DNA from 3 places in the Anaerobacillus sp. QJM3NY_32 genome. Region 3 is predicted to be linked to each of the others. Evidence: a T-box and tRNA genes for the amino acid it is inferred to sense, from the RefSeq annotation. Region 3 holds a T-box; the other regions hold tRNA genes.
The links. A T-box is a leader RNA that pairs with one kind of tRNA and senses whether it is charged. The one in region 3 lies ahead of AC0VYH_RS15600 (valine--tRNA ligase), so its partner is inferred to be a tRNA-Val.
Positions count from the first base shown of each region.

Region 1: it encodes a tRNA-Val, which carries the amino acid that the T-box ahead of AC0VYH_RS15600 (valine--tRNA ligase) is inferred to sense. The anticodon was not compared.
Region 2: it encodes a tRNA-Val, which carries the amino acid that the T-box ahead of AC0VYH_RS15600 (valine--tRNA ligase) is inferred to sense. The anticodon was not compared.

Region 1 covers NZ_CM149684.1:2,042,951-2,049,199, reverse strand. Annotated here, with positions in the region: gene trxB (thioredoxin-disulfide reductase) at 1-490, opposite strand, end outside; gene AC0VYH_RS10980 (YuzB family protein) at 683-919, shown strand; gene AC0VYH_RS10975 (hypothetical protein) at 1,112-1,339, opposite strand; gene AC0VYH_RS10970 (YpjP family protein) at 1,393-2,034, opposite strand; gene AC0VYH_RS10965 (transporter) at 2,361-2,687, opposite strand; tRNA gene AC0VYH_RS10960 (tRNA-Glu) at 2,813-2,887, opposite strand; tRNA gene AC0VYH_RS10955 (tRNA-Gly) at 2,895-2,968, opposite strand; tRNA gene AC0VYH_RS10950 (tRNA-Ser) at 2,974-3,066, opposite strand; tRNA gene AC0VYH_RS10945 (tRNA-Ala) at 3,086-3,161, opposite strand; tRNA gene AC0VYH_RS10940 (tRNA-Arg) at 3,166-3,242, opposite strand; tRNA gene AC0VYH_RS10935 (tRNA-Leu) at 3,251-3,335, opposite strand; tRNA gene AC0VYH_RS10930 (tRNA-Thr) at 3,341-3,416, opposite strand; tRNA gene AC0VYH_RS10925 (tRNA-Val) at 3,446-3,521, opposite strand; gene AC0VYH_RS10920 (hypothetical protein) at 3,719-3,874, opposite strand; gene AC0VYH_RS10915 (NRDE family protein) at 4,003-4,758, opposite strand; gene trhO (oxygen-dependent tRNA uridine(34) hydroxylase TrhO) at 4,817-5,719, opposite strand; gene kapB (kinase-associated lipoprotein KapB) at 5,819-6,214, opposite strand.
Region 2 covers NZ_CM149684.1:97,959-104,207, reverse strand. Annotated here, with positions in the region: rRNA gene AC0VYH_RS00550 (23S ribosomal RNA) at 1-373, opposite strand, end outside; rRNA gene AC0VYH_RS00545 (16S ribosomal RNA) at 611-2,162, opposite strand; tRNA gene AC0VYH_RS00540 (tRNA-Ala) at 2,331-2,406, opposite strand; tRNA gene AC0VYH_RS00535 (tRNA-Pro) at 2,418-2,494, opposite strand; tRNA gene AC0VYH_RS00530 (tRNA-Arg) at 2,521-2,597, opposite strand; tRNA gene AC0VYH_RS00525 (tRNA-Gly) at 2,616-2,690, opposite strand; tRNA gene AC0VYH_RS00520 (tRNA-Leu) at 2,696-2,780, opposite strand; tRNA gene AC0VYH_RS00515 (tRNA-Lys) at 2,788-2,863, opposite strand; tRNA gene AC0VYH_RS00510 (tRNA-Thr) at 2,881-2,956, opposite strand; tRNA gene AC0VYH_RS00505 (tRNA-Val) at 2,990-3,065, opposite strand; rRNA gene rrf (5S ribosomal RNA) at 3,075-3,191, opposite strand; rRNA gene AC0VYH_RS00495 (23S ribosomal RNA) at 3,307-6,236, opposite strand.
Region 3 covers NZ_CM149684.1:2,961,867-2,968,115, forward strand. Annotated here, with positions in the region: gene AC0VYH_RS15600 (valine--tRNA ligase) at 1-2,193, opposite strand, end outside; T-box leader at 2,308-2,532, opposite strand; gene AC0VYH_RS15605 (phosphotransferase) at 2,892-3,857, opposite strand; gene AC0VYH_RS15610 (hypothetical protein) at 3,857-4,720, opposite strand; gene spoVID (stage VI sporulation protein D) at 4,790-5,824, opposite strand; gene hemL (glutamate-1-semialdehyde 2,1-aminomutase) at 5,967-6,249, opposite strand, start outside.

The DNA of each region.
Region 1 (6,249 bases), 920 kb from region 3:
ATTTCGTTAAGAAAGTCGCTTCTTCCATAGCTGAGTCTCCTCCACCAATCACAACGATTTTTTTACCACGGAAGAAAAAGCCGTCACACGTTGCACATGTACTCACACCTCGACCCATATTCTCTGATTCTCCTGGTATACCTAGAAGCTTTGCTGAAGCACCAGTCGAAATCAAAACAGACTCCGCCATAATATCCCCGAGAGTATCTGTTTTTAATTTAAAGGGACGCTCATTAAAATCAATATCCTTCACCCATCCTCGCTCAATTGTAGCGCCGAACCTAAGCGCCTGCTTCTTCATATTTTCCATCAATTCTGGACCGAGAACGCCATCTGGAAAACCGGGAAAGTTCTCAACATCTGTTGTTAACGTAAGCTGACCACCAGGTTCCGGTCCCTCAATGACGAGCGGCTCCATATTAGCCCTCGCAAGATAAATGGCTGCTGTTAAACCCGCTGGTCCTGTTCCTACAATAACTGCTTTATGCATAATGACCCTCCTCTATCGACTTCATTATGTTATTTTTCCTAATTATATAGAAATAAACCCTTCTCTTACAAATTATATGGGTATCCATCAATTTGTTTCTTGATCTTATGCAAATGGTTGTTCATTTTCACACCTTCTTGATAGAATAGAAACAGTCTTGTAATAGTAAGGAAAACCCGAGGTGAATAAAAGATGAATCCAATAGTTGAATTCTGCATGAGCAATCTTTCGAGCGGTTCACATAAAGCAATGGAAAAACTAGAAAAAGATACAGATCTTGATGTGCTCGAATATTCTTGTCTTGGTCACTGCACACTTTGTAGCCAGGATATTTACTGTCTCGTTAACGGCGAGCGCGTTACTGCCGAAACGCCCGATGAGCTAGTTGATAACGTCTACCAGTTCATCGAAGAAAATCCGATGTTTTAACCGAATTTGGACATACTAATAAGTGAATCCAATTAGAGGAGGAGCTTACATGAAAAATCGAAACGCGTATGATCCGAAAGCCGGTGTGCAAGGTGAAAAAGAAGGCGAAGACGCTCTTCTTATGAATAAAAAAAGAGGCCCGCAAAATGCGCGCCCTAAAAAAAAGTAAAAGCCGCTTTATGCGGCTTTTTATTATGCTATGCGAAACCGAAAAGTAAACCAGAAGTCTTCATTGAGTGAGGTGCCGGTAGCAATAATATGCTGCTCTCCTTCATCATCAAGCGTAATCCAGCTATGATGCTCATCTTTATAAACTGGATAGAAATGACCTTCCTTAAATAATTTACGATTCAATACACTTTCTGAGCCGGTTAAAGGCTCTTCTTCGAAAACATCTCTAATACATTGTACAAGTTCCATCTATGTTGTGATCCTCCCTTAATCTCCAACCAAAAACACCCCGCGCACCTCTCTTACGAGAGCCACTTAGGCGGAGTGTTTTTATCCCAATAAATCTTACCTACTTCATAATGTTCTTCAAAATCATCATTCGCTGCATGGTAATGAAAATTAAACCAATAGCCATCTTGTGGGGGATGATCTCTTCTCACATGAAAACGCAATAAGTCTTCCCCACTCTGTTCATTATATACATGAAGAATACGTTCTCCGTATCCACCAGAAGGGTTGTCCGTCAAACGAAGTGACCTTAATGTATCCTCATCCAGATTTTGCACTGAGGTAGCGATCGCTTCTGTCATTTTAGGTACAATTGCATCTCGATACTCGTTACCGACTCGAGTTGAGATCGTTTCACCGAATTTTGTTAGCCCGAGTTGCTCGGATTGATTGCTTGCATAGCTTACAAAATGCGTCAGGAGTTCAGAAGAAGAAGCGTCCTGAGCTATGATGGGCCAATCATACTGATCAACAAGAGGCTCTATCGCCTTATCAGGCTCGTCCCTCGGCTCAATAAGAAGATGGTTTTCTTCTTGATAATTTTCTGATGACTCTGTTTTGTCATCTGCTAGATATCCAGTAGGAACCACAGTTCCAAGTGTAATAACAGCAACAAATGCTACAAATAACTTTCTCATCCAAAGAGGGAATTTCATTATGTGCACCTGACTTTCGAAGATCAATAGTTAGTATTATTCTCGCATGATCTTCTCAAAAAAGCCAGAAGTTTAGACGATTTTTCATTAATTTTCATTTGGCTATGGTAACGAAGCTTTTCATTCAAAAAGGCTCTTTTTTAAAAGATTGTTGCTTTCGAAACAATTGTTGAATTAAACACTAAACTTAGCTGATTGGAGCGGAAGGATGCTAACCGCCTGCCCCGCGAAAAACGAGCATCCCTGAGCGAAAATTCACCCACTATAGCAACAATGTCTACGAAAGAGCCTTTAAAAAAGAGCGCTTCATGTAAGCGCTCCATCTATTAACAAGTAAACATATCAATTCTTCTCAAACTTATGCCTGTATACACCCACCTTCTACCGGTCCAGCGAAACCCTGAAACAGAAGTACGCCCTACATAAACTGGCCAAAACCAAAATGAATTGCCGCCTCTCATCCAAATATAAGTAAACCGATACATACACCTTCTAATGGATCCCGGATCTACAGCAAATGTTCCAGCTTGTGCTGACTGTGGTCTAGGAGGCGGTGATGCTGGTGGGCTCGATGTTGGAGCTACGGGTTGCTGACGGTAGGCATCTGTGTTGTCATAATGATAAGCAATGTGCTCATGTTCTTCATAATACATTCGGTCCATCCCCTCTCTTATACAGTCACTGTATGCTGTATTCTGATGAGACGTACCGAATTGAAAACAACAAAAAAAGCATCTCTTTGAGTATGCTTGAGTCAAAAAGTCTATGGAAATTTAGTTGGTGACCCGTACGGGAATCGAACCCGTGATACCGCCGTGAAAGGGCGGTGTCTTAACCGCTTGACCAACGGGCCAAAAAAATGGAGCGGGTGATGGGGATCGAACCCACGACATCAGCTTGGAAGGCTGAGGTTTTACCACTAAACTACACCCGCAAAGATGGAGGAGGAAGAGGGATTCGAACCCCCGCGGGCGACTAAGCCCCTGTCGGTTTTCAAGACCGATCCCTTCAGCCAGACTTGGGTATTCCTCCAAAAACATGAAAATATATATGGTGGAGCCTAGCGGGATCGAACCGCTGACCTCCTGCGTGCAAGGCAGGCGCTCTCCCAGCTGAGCTAAGGCCCCAATATGGTGCGCCCGAGAGAAGTCGAATCCCTAACCTTCTGATCCGTAGTCAGACGCTCTATCCAATTGAGCTACGGGCGCATATTCTATGGTGCGGGTGAAGGGACTTGAACCCCCACGTCGTAAGACACTAGATCCTAAGTCTAGCGCGTCTGCCAATTCCGCCACACCCGCATGTGTGGTGCCGGCCAGAGGACTTGAACCCCCAACCTACTGATTACAAGTCAGTTGCTCTACCAATTGAGCTAGGCCGGCATAATTTAATGAAAGTCATCAAAAATAAATGGTGGAGGATGACGGGCTCGAACCGCCGACCCTCTGCTTGTAAGGCAGATGCTCTCCCAGCTGAGCTAATCCTCCATTAAACAGCGACTTCATTATTATACAATAACTTCTTTTGCCTCGTCAACACTTTTTTTAATGTGTTTTTTCAAGGACAAGACCTATCTTATCACCGACCCCAAAAAAACACAACCCTTTTTCACAAAAAAATTATTCCCCATAGTTAAGCACTCCATTTTTGACATAGAAAAAAAGCAGGGAGCGCTCTCCCCTGCTTATACTGGCGTTTGAATAAGTGGTTTTTTCTTTTTATTTTGGCGGAGTATTGGTCTTTTTTTAGTCACCATTTCAGAATCATATTTTCGGTACTCTTTCATGTCGGTTGATTCCCGCAAAAGCTGATCTTCAACATAGTGACGCTTTCTTTTCAAAAAAACCCCTCCTCATAAGTAATAATTCTCAATACCCTATTTTTCTGTTGTTAAACCCGAATCTTTTTCACCATCGATCTATCGGCAAAAGTTACAGGTAACACATAATTTATTCACTTAGAGCGCAATTATGCTTCATCCAGATTAAATTGGTAATAATTTTCCTGATCTTCTCCTGACCTCTCAACAAAAGTAACTTCTCCATTTTGTGAAACCATAATAACAGTTTGCGCCCTCGTTCCGTAATGATCCGACTTAATAAAAACGGGTGAAAGCATCCTTTCCCATTCAATCGGCACGCCTGTCTGTGGTAATAAATAATCAGGTGCAGGCTCAGCATGAGAAAGCATTTCAAAAAGACGATTTTGATCGAGGTTCTTTTCTGCACTTAAATAGTGTTTCAATTCTTCTTTAAGCTGCTCAACCTTTGGCCAGCTCGTATTCAGTAAGTGATTACTTACAGCGTGAACACCGTTCTCTAGTTTTGAAATTTGATCCTGCCGGTTTGAATAATAATAAAGGCTCTTAAAATCTCCTATGATTAAATTAAATCCATTGTACTGATCTTTCTTTTGTCGAACCATTTCTAGGTATGATAATGGGGATTGATGATCACGTAAGTAATCGGCCGTTAGATCACCCCTTGATAGACTTTTAGGCTGCTCATTCGCTTCTCGATAATTCGTAAGGGCTGCAATTCTTCCGTTTGTTGTAACCCCTAGCCATGTTCCCATAGCCTTTAAATCACGCCCCGCAAGTAGTTCTGGTACATCTTCCCAATAGTTCGCAGGTTTTGTTGGACGCTCGTAGAATTCATCTCGGTTGGCTACGAGTATAAATGGGTATGTAGGATGAACATTTTGAGCTACAGCAATTAAGCACATCTTAACGCGCCTCCTCTCTCGTTTCACTGTAAGAAAAAACGCAGCGTTAGCCGCTGCGTTACGATTGGATCATACGAACTTCTTCTTCACATGCAGAAGAACAATAATGGTTATACTCCTCTTTGCAAGAATCACAGACGATGTGAAGCTTGTCACACTGTACATTAGCACAATTGATATAAGTATCTGCTGGCTCCTCACAATGATAGCATTTCCCTACAACTGTATCTTCATCGGTACGGTTTACATTAACAGCAAGACGATCATCAAATACAAAGCACTTGCCATCAAAATATTTCCCCTGTACCTCCGGGTCTTTACCATACGTTACAATTCCTCCATGAAGCTGTGAAACGTCGGAAAAACCTTTTTTCATTAAGTAACCAGAAAATTTCTCACAGCGAATTCCACCTGTACAATAAGTTAGTACTTTCTTATCTTTTTGGTCCGAAAGATTTTGTTCAATCCAGTCTGGAAGATCACGAAAAGCCTTTATATCAGGACGAATTGCATTGCGAAAATGACCAATATCGTACTCATAATCATTTCTTGCATCGATAACTATTACATCATCATCTTCTAATGCTTCCATAAATTCCTTTGGCTCAAGATAATTCCCGGTTATTTCTTTCGGGTTTACATCTTCCTCAAGCTTTAGTGAAACAATTTCTTCGCGCGGACGTACGTGCATCTTTTTAAAGGCATGACCTTCTGCTTCATCAATTTTGAAAGCCATATCACGAAAGCGTTCATCTGCTTTTAGTTCGTCCATGTAGCGCTCAGTATCCTCAACGGTTCCTGAAACCGTTCCATTAATGCCCTCTTTGCCTACAAGGACTCGACCTTTTAAATTGAGTGATTGACAATACTTAAGATGCTTTCGAGCAAAATAATCCGGATCTTCTATTTCTACATATTGATAATATAACAGCACTTGATATGCTGAAGCTTCTGATTGCAAATCAAAAACCACCCTTTACGTCTTCTTCAATCAAGCTCTAATCCAAGAGCCTAAATCAATACTATATCTTACCGGATTCGAAGTCTGATGTAAAGAAGATTACCTTGATGGGAAGTAGTCGTCTTTAAGCTTTTCGATTTCGATAAGAGATGCTTCGGCCCATCTTCCGCCTTCGTGCTTGAGCTCTGCGGATTGTGTTTCAAGCGCTTCCTTGAGTGAATCATGATAATCAGGAATATTTCCTTCGTAATGATTAATGGCTGACATTGGAACGAGCGCTTTCTCGAATTGGGCTAACGCTTTTCGCTGGTGAAAAAGAGGAACATCGAGCTGTTTGGGATTATGAAGGTCTCCCTGAGTTGGATGCTTGATGACAGCAAGAACTTTAATCACAGCTTTGGGGGACTTCATATCGACGACTTCTCCAATATATCTCCCCGTTTTATAACCTGCCGTTACTATTTCTCCTGGCTGAAACGTTTTTTTCTCTGACATAGTCGCTTCACTCCTTCATCTAACTGTGTGTACAC
Region 2 (6,249 bases), 1.5 Mb from region 3:
TGTTACCTTCTCTGATGGACCTTTCCAGGTCGCTTCGTCTATCCGTGCCTTTGTAACTCCAAAGAGACGTCCTACAACCCCAGAGGGCAAGCCCTCTGGTTTGGGCTGATTCCGTTTCGCTCGCCGCTACTCAGGAAATCGCGTTTGCTTTCTCTTCCTCCGGGTAATGAGATGTTTCAGTTCCCCGGGTCTGCCTTCCATTCCCTATGTATTCAGAAATGGATACCATCCTATTAAAGATGGTGGGTTCCCCCATTCGGAAATCTCCGGATCAAAGCGTACTTACAGCTCCCCGAAGCATATCGGTGTTCGTCCCGTCCTTCTTAGGCTTCTAGTGCCAAGGCATCCACCGTGCGCCCTTAGTAGCTTAACCTTCGATTTGTTAGGCATTGCTGCCATAACGCATCAGTTATTACTAAGTTATTGCATAAAAAATAATTATTGGATGTCGTTGTTTGTGCTATCTAGTTTTCAAGGAACAAGGCTACTGTTTGAATCCGCCTAAGCTTCATCACTTCACCTGGTTTGAAAGAATAAATCATTCTTTCAAAACTAAACGAAACGCTCATGCAAGGTTGGTAACGTAAGTTACCTTCGTAATTCTCCATAGAAAGGAGGTGATCCAGCCGCACCTTCCGATACGGCTACCTTGTTACGACTTCACCCCAATCATTTGTCCCACCTTCGGCGGCTGGCTCCATAAAGGTTACCCCACCGACTTCGGGTGTTACAAACTCTCGTGGTGTGACGGGCGGTGTGTACAAGGCCCGGGAACGTATTCACCGCGGCATGCTGATCCGCGATTACTAGCAATTCCGGCTTCATGCAGGCGAGTTGCAGCCTGCAATCCGAACTGAGAACGGCTTTATGGGATTCGCTTCACCTCGCGGTGTTGCTGCCCTTTGTACCGTCCATTGTAGCACGTGTGTAGCCCAGGTCATAAGGGGCATGATGATTTGACGTCATCCCCACCTTCCTCCGGTTTGTCACCGGCAGTCACCTTAGAGTGCCCAACTAAATGCTGGCAACTAAGATCAAGGGTTGCGCTCGTTGCGGGACTTAACCCAACATCTCACGACACGAGCTGACGACAACCATGCACCACCTGTCACTCTGTCCCCCGAAGGGGAACGTCCTGTCTCCAGGATTGTCAGAGGATGTCAAGACCTGGTAAGGTTCTTCGCGTTGCTTCGAATTAAACCACATGCTCCACTGCTTGTGCGGGCCCCCGTCAATTCCTTTGAGTTTCAACCTTGCGGTCGTACTCCCCAGGCGGAGTGCTTAATGTGTTAACTTCAGCACTGAGGGTGGAACCCCCCAACACCTAGCACTCATCGTTTACGGCGTGGACTACCAGGGTATCTAATCCTGTTTGCTCCCCACGCTTTCGCGCCTCAGCGTCAGTTACAGACCAGAGAGCCGCCTTCGCCACTGGTGTTCCTCCACATATCTACGCATTTCACCGCTACACGTGGAATTCCACTCTCCTCTTCTGCACTCAAGTCCTCCAGTTTCCAATGACCCTCCACGGTTGAGCCGTGGGCTTTCACATCAGACTTAAAAGACCGCCTGCGCGCGCTTTACGCCCAATAATTCCGGACAACGCTTGCCACCTACGTATTACCGCGGCTGCTGGCACGTAGTTAGCCGTGGCTTTCTGGTTAGGTACCGTCAAGGTACCGCCCTATTCGAACGGTACTTGTTCTTCCCTAACAACAGAGCTTTACGACCCGAAGGCCTTCGTCACTCACGCGGCGTTGCTCCGTCAGACTTTCGTCCATTGCGGAAGATTCCCTACTGCTGCCTCCCGTAGGAGTCTGGGCCGTGTCTCAGTCCCAGTGTGGCCGATCACCCTCTCAGGTCGGCTACGCATCGTCGCCTTGGTAAGCCATTACCTTACCAACTAGCTAATGCGCCGCGGGCCCATCCTGCAGTGTTAGCTCGAAAGCCAACTTTCAACATTGCACCATGCGGTGCGATGTATTACCCGGTATTAGCTCCGGTTTCCCGGAGTTATCCCAGTCTGCAGGGCAGGTTGCCCACGTGTTACTCACCCGTCCGCCGCTAAGATCAGGGAGCAAGCTCCCATCTCTTCGCTCGACTTGCATGTATTAGGCACGCCGCCAGCGTTCGTCCTGAGCCAGGATCAAACTCTCCGATAGAAAGCTTAATCTAGCTTTAAAACAATGTTTTGTTTCCGTAGAAACAACTACTTACATGGCGTTTCGTTCAGTTTTCAAAGATCAATTTTTCTTTCAATGTCGTTTTCAGCGACCAAACCATCATATCATGATTCATTTGTCAGTGTCAACAACTTTTTTAAAATTAATTGGTGGAGCCTAGCGGGATCGAACCGCTGACCTCCTGCGTGCAAGGCAGGCGCTCTCCCAGCTGAGCTAAGGCCCCGTTGGTATGAATGGTCGGGAAGACAGGATTTGAACCTGCGACCCCTTGGTCCCAAACCAAGTGCTCTACCAAGCTGAGCTACTTCCCGTAAAAAGAAGAAAACCAACAAAATAATGGTGCGCCCGAGAGAAGTCGAATCCCTAACCTTCTGATCCGTAGTCAGACGCTCTATCCAATTGAGCTACGGGCGCAAAATCTAATTTAGTTAATGGAGCGGAAGACGGGATTCGAACCCGCGACCCCCACCTTGGCAAGGTGATGTTCTACCACTGAACTACTTCCGCGCAATTGGTGCGGGTGAAGGGACTTGAACCCCCACGTCGTAAGACACTAGATCCTAAGTCTAGCGCGTCTGCCAATTCCGCCACACCCGCAAATGCATGGTGAGCCATGAAGGACTCGAACCTTCGACCCTCTGATTAAAAGTCAGATGCTCTACCAACTGAGCTAATGGCTCTTTTCGATAAGAAAAGCTGGTGCCGGCCAGAGGACTTGAACCCCCAACCTACTGATTACAAGTCAGTTGCTCTACCAATTGAGCTAGACCGGCGATATATGTACCCTTTCGGGTTATAAGAAAATATGGTGGAGGATGACGGGCTCGAACCGCCGACCCTCTGCTTGTAAGGCAGATGCTCTCCCAGCTGAGCTAATCCTCCACTATATAAGCCTAGCGACGTCCTACTCTTGCAGGGGGAGATCCCCCAACTACCATCGGCGCTGAAGAGCTTAACTTCCGTGTTCGGCATGGGAACGGGTGTGACCTCTTCGCCATCATCACTAGACTAACAGGATGTTAGCCGTTCGGTGTTCACCACAGGACGTGGTGGCACTTAATCGAACTTCCTTATTTCAGGTGTTCCCTGAAAACTAGATAGCACGCACAACTTTCCAATATTTTAGGTTAAGCCCTCGATCGATTAGTATTCGTCAGCTCCACGTGTTGCCACGCTTCCACCCCGAACCTATCTACCTCATCATCTCTAAGGGATCTTACCAGCTTCATGCTGTGGGAAATCTCATCTCGAGGGGGGCTTCATGCTTAGATGCTTTCAGCACTTATCCCTTCCACACGTAGCTACCCAGCTATGCTCCTGGCGGAACAACTGGTACACCAGCGGTGTGTCCATCCCGGTCCTCTCGTACTAAGGACAGCTCCTCTCAAATTTCCTGCGCCCGCGACGGATAGGGACCGAACTGTCTCACGACGTTCTGAACCCAGCTCGCGTACCGCTTTAATGGGCGAACAGCCCAACCCTTGGGACCTACTTCAGCCCCAGGATGCGATGAGCCGACATCGAGGTGCCAAACCTCCCCGTCGATGTGGACTCTTGGGGGAGATAAGCCTGTTATCCCCAGGGTAGCTTTTATCCGTTGAGCGATGGCCCTTCCATGCGGAACCACCGGATCACTAAGCCCGACTTTCGTCCCTGCTCGACTTGTAGGTCTCGCAGTCAAGCTCCCTTGTGCCTTTACACTCTGCGAATGATTTCCAACCATTCTGAGGGAACCTTTGGGCGCCTCCGTTACACTTTAGGAGGCGACCGCCCCAGTCAAACTGCCCACCTGACACTGTCTCCGCACCGGATCACGGTGCTGGGTTAGAATGTCAGTACAGCCAGGGTAGTATCCCACCGACGCCTCCATCGAACCTGGCGGTCCGACTTCTATGGCTCCTACCTATCCTGTACAAGCTGTACCAAAATCCAATATCAGGCTACAGTAAAGCTCCATGGGGTCTTTCCGTCCTGTCGCGGGTAACCTGCATCTTCACAGGTACTATAATTTCACCGGGTCTCTCGTTGAGACAGTATCCAAGTCGTTGCACCTTTCGTGCGGGTCGGAACTTACCCGACAAGGAATTTCGCTACCTTAGGACCGTTATAGTTACGGCCGCCGTTTACTGGGGCTTCGATTCAGAGCTTCTCCCGTAAGGGATAACCCCTCCTCTTAACCTTCCAGCACCGGGCAGGTGTCAGCCCCTATACTTCGCCTTACGGCTTTGCAGAGACCTGTGTTTTTGCTAAACAGTCGCTTGGATCTTTTCACTGCGGCTCCCCTGGGCTATAAACCCGAGGAAGCACCCCTTCTCCCGAAGTTACGGGGTCATTTTGCCGAGTTCCTTAACGAGAGTTCTCCCGATCGTCTTAGGATTCTCTCCTCGCCTACCTGTGTCGGTTTGCGGTACGGGCACCTTTTTCCTCACTAGAGGCTTTTCTTGGCAGCGTAGAATCAAGGACTTCGGTACTAAATTTCCCTCGCCATCACGACTCAGCCTTCACGGTGAACGGATTTGCCTATTCACCAGCCTAATCGCTTGGACGCGCATTTCCAGCAGCGCGCTCTCCCTATCTTTCTGCGTCCCCCCGTCGTTCAAACGGAAAGGAGGTGGTACAGGAATATCAACCTGTTATCCATCGCCTACGCCTTTCGGCCTCGGCTTAGGTCCCGACTAACCCTGAGCGGACGAGCCTTCCTCAGGAAACCTTGGGCTTTCGACGGACAAGATTCTCACTTGTCTTTCGCTACTCATACCGGCATTCTCACTTCTAAGCGCTCCACCAGTCCTTTCGGTCTGACTTCACAGCCCTTAGAACGCTCTCCTACCATTGTCGTAAGACAATCCACAGCTTCGGTGATACGTTTAGCCCCGGTACATTTTCGGCGCAGCGTCACTCGACCAGTGAGCTATTACGCACTCTTTAAATGATGGCTGCTTCTAAGCCAACATCCTGGTTGTCTAAGCAACGCCACATCCTTTTCCACTTAACGTATACTTTGGGACCTTAGCTGGTGGTCTGGGCTGTTTCCCTCTCGACTACGGATCTTATCACTCGCAGTCTGACTCCCGCGGATAAATCGTTGGCATTCGGAGTTTGACTGGATTCGGTAATCCGGTAAGGACCCCTAGTCCAATCAGTGCTCTACCTCCAAGATTCTTGCCGCGAGGCTAGCCCTAAAGCTATTTCGGAGAGAACCAGCTATCTCCAGGTTCGATTGGCATTTCACCGCTACCCACACCTCATCCCCGCATTTTTCAACATGCGTGGGTTCGGGCCTCCATTCAGTGTTACCTGAACTTCACCCTGGACATGGGTAGATCACCTGGTTTCGGGTCTACGACCACGTACTATTTCGCCCTATTCAGACTCGCTTTCGCTGCGGCTCCGCCTTCTCAGCTTAACCTTGCACGGGATCGTAACTCGCCGGTTCATTCTACAAAAGGCACGCTGTCACCCATTAACGGGCTCCAACTAGTTGTAGGCACACGGTTTCAGGTTCTTTTTCACTCCCCTTCCGGGGTGCTTTTCACCTTTCCCTCACGGTACTGGTTCACTATCGGTCACTAGAGAGTATTTAGCCTTGGGAGATGGTCCTCCCGGATTCCGACGGGGTTTCACGTGTCCCGCCGTACTCAGGATCCGTCTCGGAGGGCATCGGATTTTGACTACAGGATTGTTACCTTCTCTGATGGACCTTTCCAGGTCGCTTCGTCTATCCGTGCCTTTGTAACTCCAAAGAGACGTCCTACAACCCCAGAGGGCAAGCCCTCTGGTTTGGGCTGATTCCGTTTCGCTCGCCGCTACTCAGGAAATCGCGTTTGCTTTCTCTTCCTCCGGGTAATGAGATGTTTCAGTTCCCCGGGTCTGCCTTCCATTCCCTATGTATTCAGAAATGGATACCATCCTATTAAAGATGGTGGGTTCCCCCATTCGGAAATCTCCGGATCAAAGCGTACTTACAGCTCCCCGAAGCATATCGGTGTTCGTCCCGTCCTTCTTAGGCTTCTAGTGCCAAGGCATCCACCGTGCGCCCTTAGTAGCTTAACCTTCGATTTGTTAG
Region 3 (6,249 bases):
CGTTAGAAGCGCCATATCAGCAGCAGCTTCTTGGAAGTGAAGTTCTTCGTTCTTTACTGGCCAGCTTGCAACGGTGATCGATTCACCTTCATGAGGAAGGTGTTGCCAGATTTCTTCAGTAAGATAAGGCATGAATGGATGCAGAAGACGCATCGTTTGATCAAGTACATAAGCTAGAACAGAACGAGTTGTTTTCTTAGCTACTTCGTCTTCACCATAGAGCGGTAGTTTAGCCATTTCAATATACCAATCACAGAAGTCATCCCAGATAAAGTTGTAAAGGTAGCGACCCACTTCACCAAACTCATAGTTATTAATCAGGCGCGTCACTTGTTCAATCGTATCGTTTAAGCGAGTTAAAATCCATTTATCAGCTGTCGATTTTTCACCTGTTAAATCAAGTTCTTCATACGTCATGCCATCCATATTCATTAAAGCAAAACGAGAAGCGTTCCAAATTTTATTAGCAAAGTTCCACGTAGACTCTACCTTTTCCCAATAGAAACGGAGATCCTGACCTGGTGATGAGCCAGTGGATAGGAAGAAACGAAGGGAATCAGCACCGTACTTCTCAATGACATCCATTGGATCGACACCGTTACCGAGCGATTTACTCATCTTACGTCCTTCAGAATCACGTACAAGTCCATGAATGAGGACGTCGTTAAACGGGCGCTGCTCTGTAAATTCAATACCCTGGAAGATCATACGAGCTACCCAGAAATAAATAATGTCATAACCCGTTACTAGAACGTTTGTTGGGTAGAAACGGTTAAAGTCTTCAGCGTCTTCGTTTGGCCATCCCATTGTAGAAAAAGGCCAAAGCGCTGAACTAAACCACGTATCTAGAACATCAACGTCTTGCTCCCAGTTCTCAATATCAGCTGGCTCTTCCAGTCCAACGTGGATCTCTCCAGTTTCTTTATGATGCCACGCCGGAATACGATGCCCCCACCAAAGCTGTCTTGAAATACACCAGTCACGAATGTTCTCAATCCAATTTAAATACGTTTTTTCAAAACGCTCAGGTACAAAGTTCACTTTGTCGTCTGACTTCTGAAGAGCAATCGCCTGCTCAGCAAGAGGCCCCATTTTAACAAACCACTGTGTTGAAAGATAAGGTTCGACAACAGCACCGCTTCGCTCAGAATGACCTACGGAATGAACGTGCTCTTCAATGTTGAATAAGATTCCTTTATCCTGTAAATCTTTCACAAGTTTCTTACGGCATTCAAATCGGTCCATGCCCTTGTACTCTCCGGCATTCTCATTCATTGACCCATCTTCATTCATTACGAGAATGCGCTCAAGGTTATGACGGTTACCAATTTCGAAGTCATTCGGATCGTGAGCTGGAGTGATTTTCACAGCGCCTGAACCAAATTCCATATCAACGTAATCATCCGCAACAATTTCAATTTCACAACCTACAATTGGCAAAATCGCTTTCTTGCCAACTAGGTGCTTGTAGCGCTCATCTTTTGGATGAACCGCAATACCTGAGTCACCTAGCATTGTTTCAGGACGCGTTGTTGCAATTTCGATATGTCCTGAGCCATCTGCAAGAGGATAGCGCATATGATAGAAGTGACCAGTTACTTCCTGGTGAATAACTTCAATATCTGAAAGGGCCGTTTTTGTTTGTGGGTCCCAGTTGATAATATATTCACCGCGATAAATTAAGCCCTTCTCATATAGCTTCACAAATACTTCACGTACTGCATCAGAAAGACCGTTATCAAGTGTAAAACGCTCTCTTGAATAATCTAGAGAAAGACCAAGCTTCGCCCACTGGCTACGAATAAAATCCGCATACTCTTCTTTCCATTCCCACGACTTCTCTAGGAACTTCTCTCGGCCAAGGTCATAGCGCGAGGTACCTTCTTCGCGGAGCTTCCCTTCAACTTTTGCCTGTGTCGCAATCCCAGCATGGTCCATTCCTGGAAGCCAGAGAACATCATATCCCTGCATACGCTTTACACGCGATAGAATATCTTGAAGCGTTGTATCCCAAGCATGCCCGAGGTGTAGTTTACCTGTAACGTTCGGCGGGGGGATTACAATTGTATAAGGTTCTTTATCTTTATCACCTGTTGCCTCAAAAAATTTGCCATCTACCCAATACGGGTACCATTTCTGCTCTGTTGCCTTCGGGTCGTACTTCGTCGGCATCGTTAGCTCTTTATTCGCCATTGTCACTCTTCCTTTCCATTCAATAAGTCTCAGGACATTTCTTCGGCTTTCCTTGTTCTCTTTCCACGAAGGTGTAAGCTTTTTAGACAACAAAAAAACTTCCTCCATCCTTAGGAAAAGGACGAAAGAAGTATTTTCGCGGTACCACCTTTATTTACAGCTAAATAAACGTTAGCTGTACGCTTCATTCGAATAACGGGATTACCGGATTCTCCTACTACTCGTTCAGAGAAACAGCTCAAGGGCGACTTCGAATGCTACGATCCTGAGAAATCTTTCAGCAAATGACTTCTCTCTCTGAAGGGTTCACATTCTACTACTCCCTATCTTTGCCTGTCGACTATTTGTATCACTAAGTTTACCTTTTTGATTCGAGATCGTCAAGATCATAAGAGCCCTTTTTCTTAGCTTAGCCAGTTCGCTCCCGCCTTAATCACCCAATTCCAACTTCCCACATAGTCTATTTGTAACAATAACTGAAAACAAAGGGGAATACCTGATATGAAAAAACGGTTTGGTGGAATGAATCGCTTTCAGATCCCACCCTCGTTATATAAGTTCAGAGATATTTGCGCTCAGTTCGTACCTCCGTTTATTGTGTTTCAAACGATCCGAACAATCCTTTTTCCAACATCTATAGATGTACTCATATTAATAATCCTTGTTGCCTTAGAAGTGTGCTTTTACTTTGAATGGATCTAGAAGCTTTCTAGAACGTTATTTATCCCATTCATCACTTCTATTTTTTTCGTAAATAGGCGGACATGCTTAATATGTGGCCATTGTTGTCGGTTTTCATTAAATAATGACACGCTATTAAAAACCGACTCTGGAAAATATAAATAGCTTGCAAGAAGCTCCTTTTCCTCATCATTAAGAGAAAATTGGGCTTCATATCTGGCAATATGAGCAGTTGTGGCAGCAGGGTTGAATTGAAAAGGTTGAATAGATGAGCGAATAAAATAAGCAACATCCCTTATAGGAGTATCGCTAACTGACTTTTCGAAATTAATGAAATACCCTCTCCCCCCGCTTGATACATAATGAGAAGGAGAGCATTTTCCGTGACAGAGAACACTTCGATACCGTTTTGTTTCCAGAATTTGCTCATACCAGTCATCTAATCTTCTTTTCGCGAGCTCACAATACCTCATCAGCATGTGAAAATGTGATACAAAGGTAAGCTCAAATGGCGAAAGATAAATGCGTTTTTCAATTTGACTTACGTATTTCTCCATTTCAAATTGTCTACTTTCTCTTAATAAAACCATTTTCTGATACGACTGTTTGATCACTTCTTCAGAAAAAGCTTGCTCTTTAGCAGTATAGCCATGTAATTCAGCTAGGTTATGAACGAGAAGCTCATCTTTCTGAGCAGGACTTGTTTCCCTTTCATCTACCCATGGCGTTAAATAAACGATGTTGTTCCCTTGATAAACGAAGGAATCCCCATACTTTGTTCGAACAAGCGGTACATAACCTTCGAATTTCAGCTGTTTAAACCGCTCCTCTAGATAAAGCATACGATCCATCTGTTCTTTACTAAGCTTCGTTTTTTTTAAAGCAAACGCGCCTCTCTCTGTTTCGATCTTTGTGATTTTCCCCATTTGTACAACCCGTTCAGGATATAAATCATATTGAAATAAGAGTGCTGGATCGCTCATTAGAAGGTAACCCTCCTATCTGAAAGGGAGAGCTCAAGTTCCCTTAACATATCTCTATTTGCTTCCCACTTATCAATAAACTCTTTCATGACCTGATCAGGGTCATTCATATTCGATTGCAATGCCTGAATACACTCCTGCCACTCCCATGGAGCAAAAATAGCCTGAATAAGTCTGTGTTTCATATCGTCTTCCACGCCATTCACTAACGCTTCAAAGCATTTTACAAAATGATGGGAGTTTTTAAGAGCATACCAGGATTGAACTTCTTCCCTAATAACTTCGGAAGCAGAAACAGGTGATTCGTCGCTACTTTCAAAGTAGATTTGGCCTAAAACCTCTTTTAAAACTTGGTGAGTAAATGGAATGAATGGAAGCGAATAACACACCTCAAAATTCAGACGCTTTTTCACTTCTGGAATAAGGTTAACAAGTAACAAGTATTGTTCCTTATACGTTAATTTTATAGATGATAACTCTTCTAACGTCTTACGATAAGGGAAATCTAATGTAAGAGTAGCCTTCTCATCTCCGGTACTTAGTAGTGTCGCAAGTAAATATCCTTTCATTTCAGGAACGACGTCCAATGGGTAAACTTCTTCTACATGATCATGTATAGTCAAATAATCGTTTTCTATTCGGATAAATCCTTTCCCTTCACTTGTTCGAATCATTCGATTACAAAGAAGTCCATGTTGAGAAAAAAGACGGTCACGGAAGTTGAGATGATACTCAAGCAAATCCCGATCCCGCCAGTATGATAGTTTTCTTTTACCTAAATGGGTCATGATCAATTGTGGTTTCTCTAACCATTGGACAACTTTTAGATCATACTTCTCTTCAATGATCGCTACGAGATCCATTTCAATTACCCCTTTATCCCCTACCTTATTTGCAACATTCCAAAAGGTAGGGGCAGCAAACAATTTAAGTTAACGATTGACAGGAATATATAAGATCTGTCCTTCCTTCACTTCATCTTCCTCAAGTCGATTAACGCGCGCAAGATGACTTGGTAGGACTCGATAGCGTTCCGCTATTTCGGTTAACGAATCCCCAGGCTGGATAATACACATCTTCATTCTCGAAAATTGTTCTTCTTCTTTTGTCAGCATACTTGTAAGATAGAGCGCATTTTCTTCGCGCGGTGCTTGATTCCGGTTTTCCTGACGCTCTTGTTCCTCCTCTTCATAGTTATAATGATCGTCTTGATATGACCTCGTTTCTTCTACGATTGGCTGGTTATTATATTCATTGGAACCATCCATTTGCCTAGCCATTCTCGTGAGAAAGTCATACGTGGGTTCCGGCTGCTCTTGATCATCGTTCTCTAGTTCATTTACTTCATATGAGTCTGACTTAGCTCTCATACCTACTTGTGGAGCGCGTAAATGATAGGCCTGTTCCAATGATTCTTCCTCATTGTCATCAACGTATTTAATATCATTCTCCCAGATTGCATCTTCCTCTGTTGTATAATCCTCTGTCCCTTCGTCCTCTTCTACAACGTATAGTTCAGCTTCGTCCTCTTCCACACGATTTTGATCCCCCTGAATGCCACTAATGGAAATATCTGCTTTCAACTGAAGGCAATTCTCTTCCACTAGAGAGTAATCAAACGTGTCAACCGTAACGAAAATTTCCTCGAGACTCCTTATACGGCTTGCTGGAATCGTAATATCAACAGGGAAACGATGCCCCATTGACGCTGTACCATCTTCTCTAACGTTCACCTCATGAATGGAACGATAAGGGGAAGCTTCGTTAATAACTTCCTCATCTGTTTGGTCACGCTGCAAATATTCACCCGTTAAATATAAACAGCCTTTCACAGCTACATAATCCTCATACTCTTCAATCGAAATTTCAGGGTCAAGTGAGATAGATAGAACCTCTTCAACTTCCTGTCCTTTCTTTAACCAGACCTGCTCCTCCACGGAGAAATGCAAATATGAGCCTTCAGGCATGCCTTCTCCTCCTTTCAAACATTATCCATACATTACACATGTATGAGTGATTCACAGGATTATGTCTAAATTGAAAAAGAATGAAGAAGTTTTCAATTTCTTATCATAGAAAAAGCTACCGGCAAATGCCGGTAGCTTTAGGTTAGACTAGTTTAGAGAAAGCCGCTTCTGCAGCCGCAATCGTTTCATCAATATCGTGATCTGTATGGGCGGTTGACAAGAACATTCCTTCAAATTGAGAAGGGGGAAGTGAAATCCCTTGTTCAAGCATTTCTTTAAAATAGTTTGTAAAATGTTCAAGATTTGAAGAGGATGCTGTTTCAAAATTAATCACATCTTCATTAGTAAAGAAGAAACCAACCATCGATCCTGCACGATTTACTGTATGAGGGATATTGTATTTTGCAGCAGCTTTTGAAAGTCCT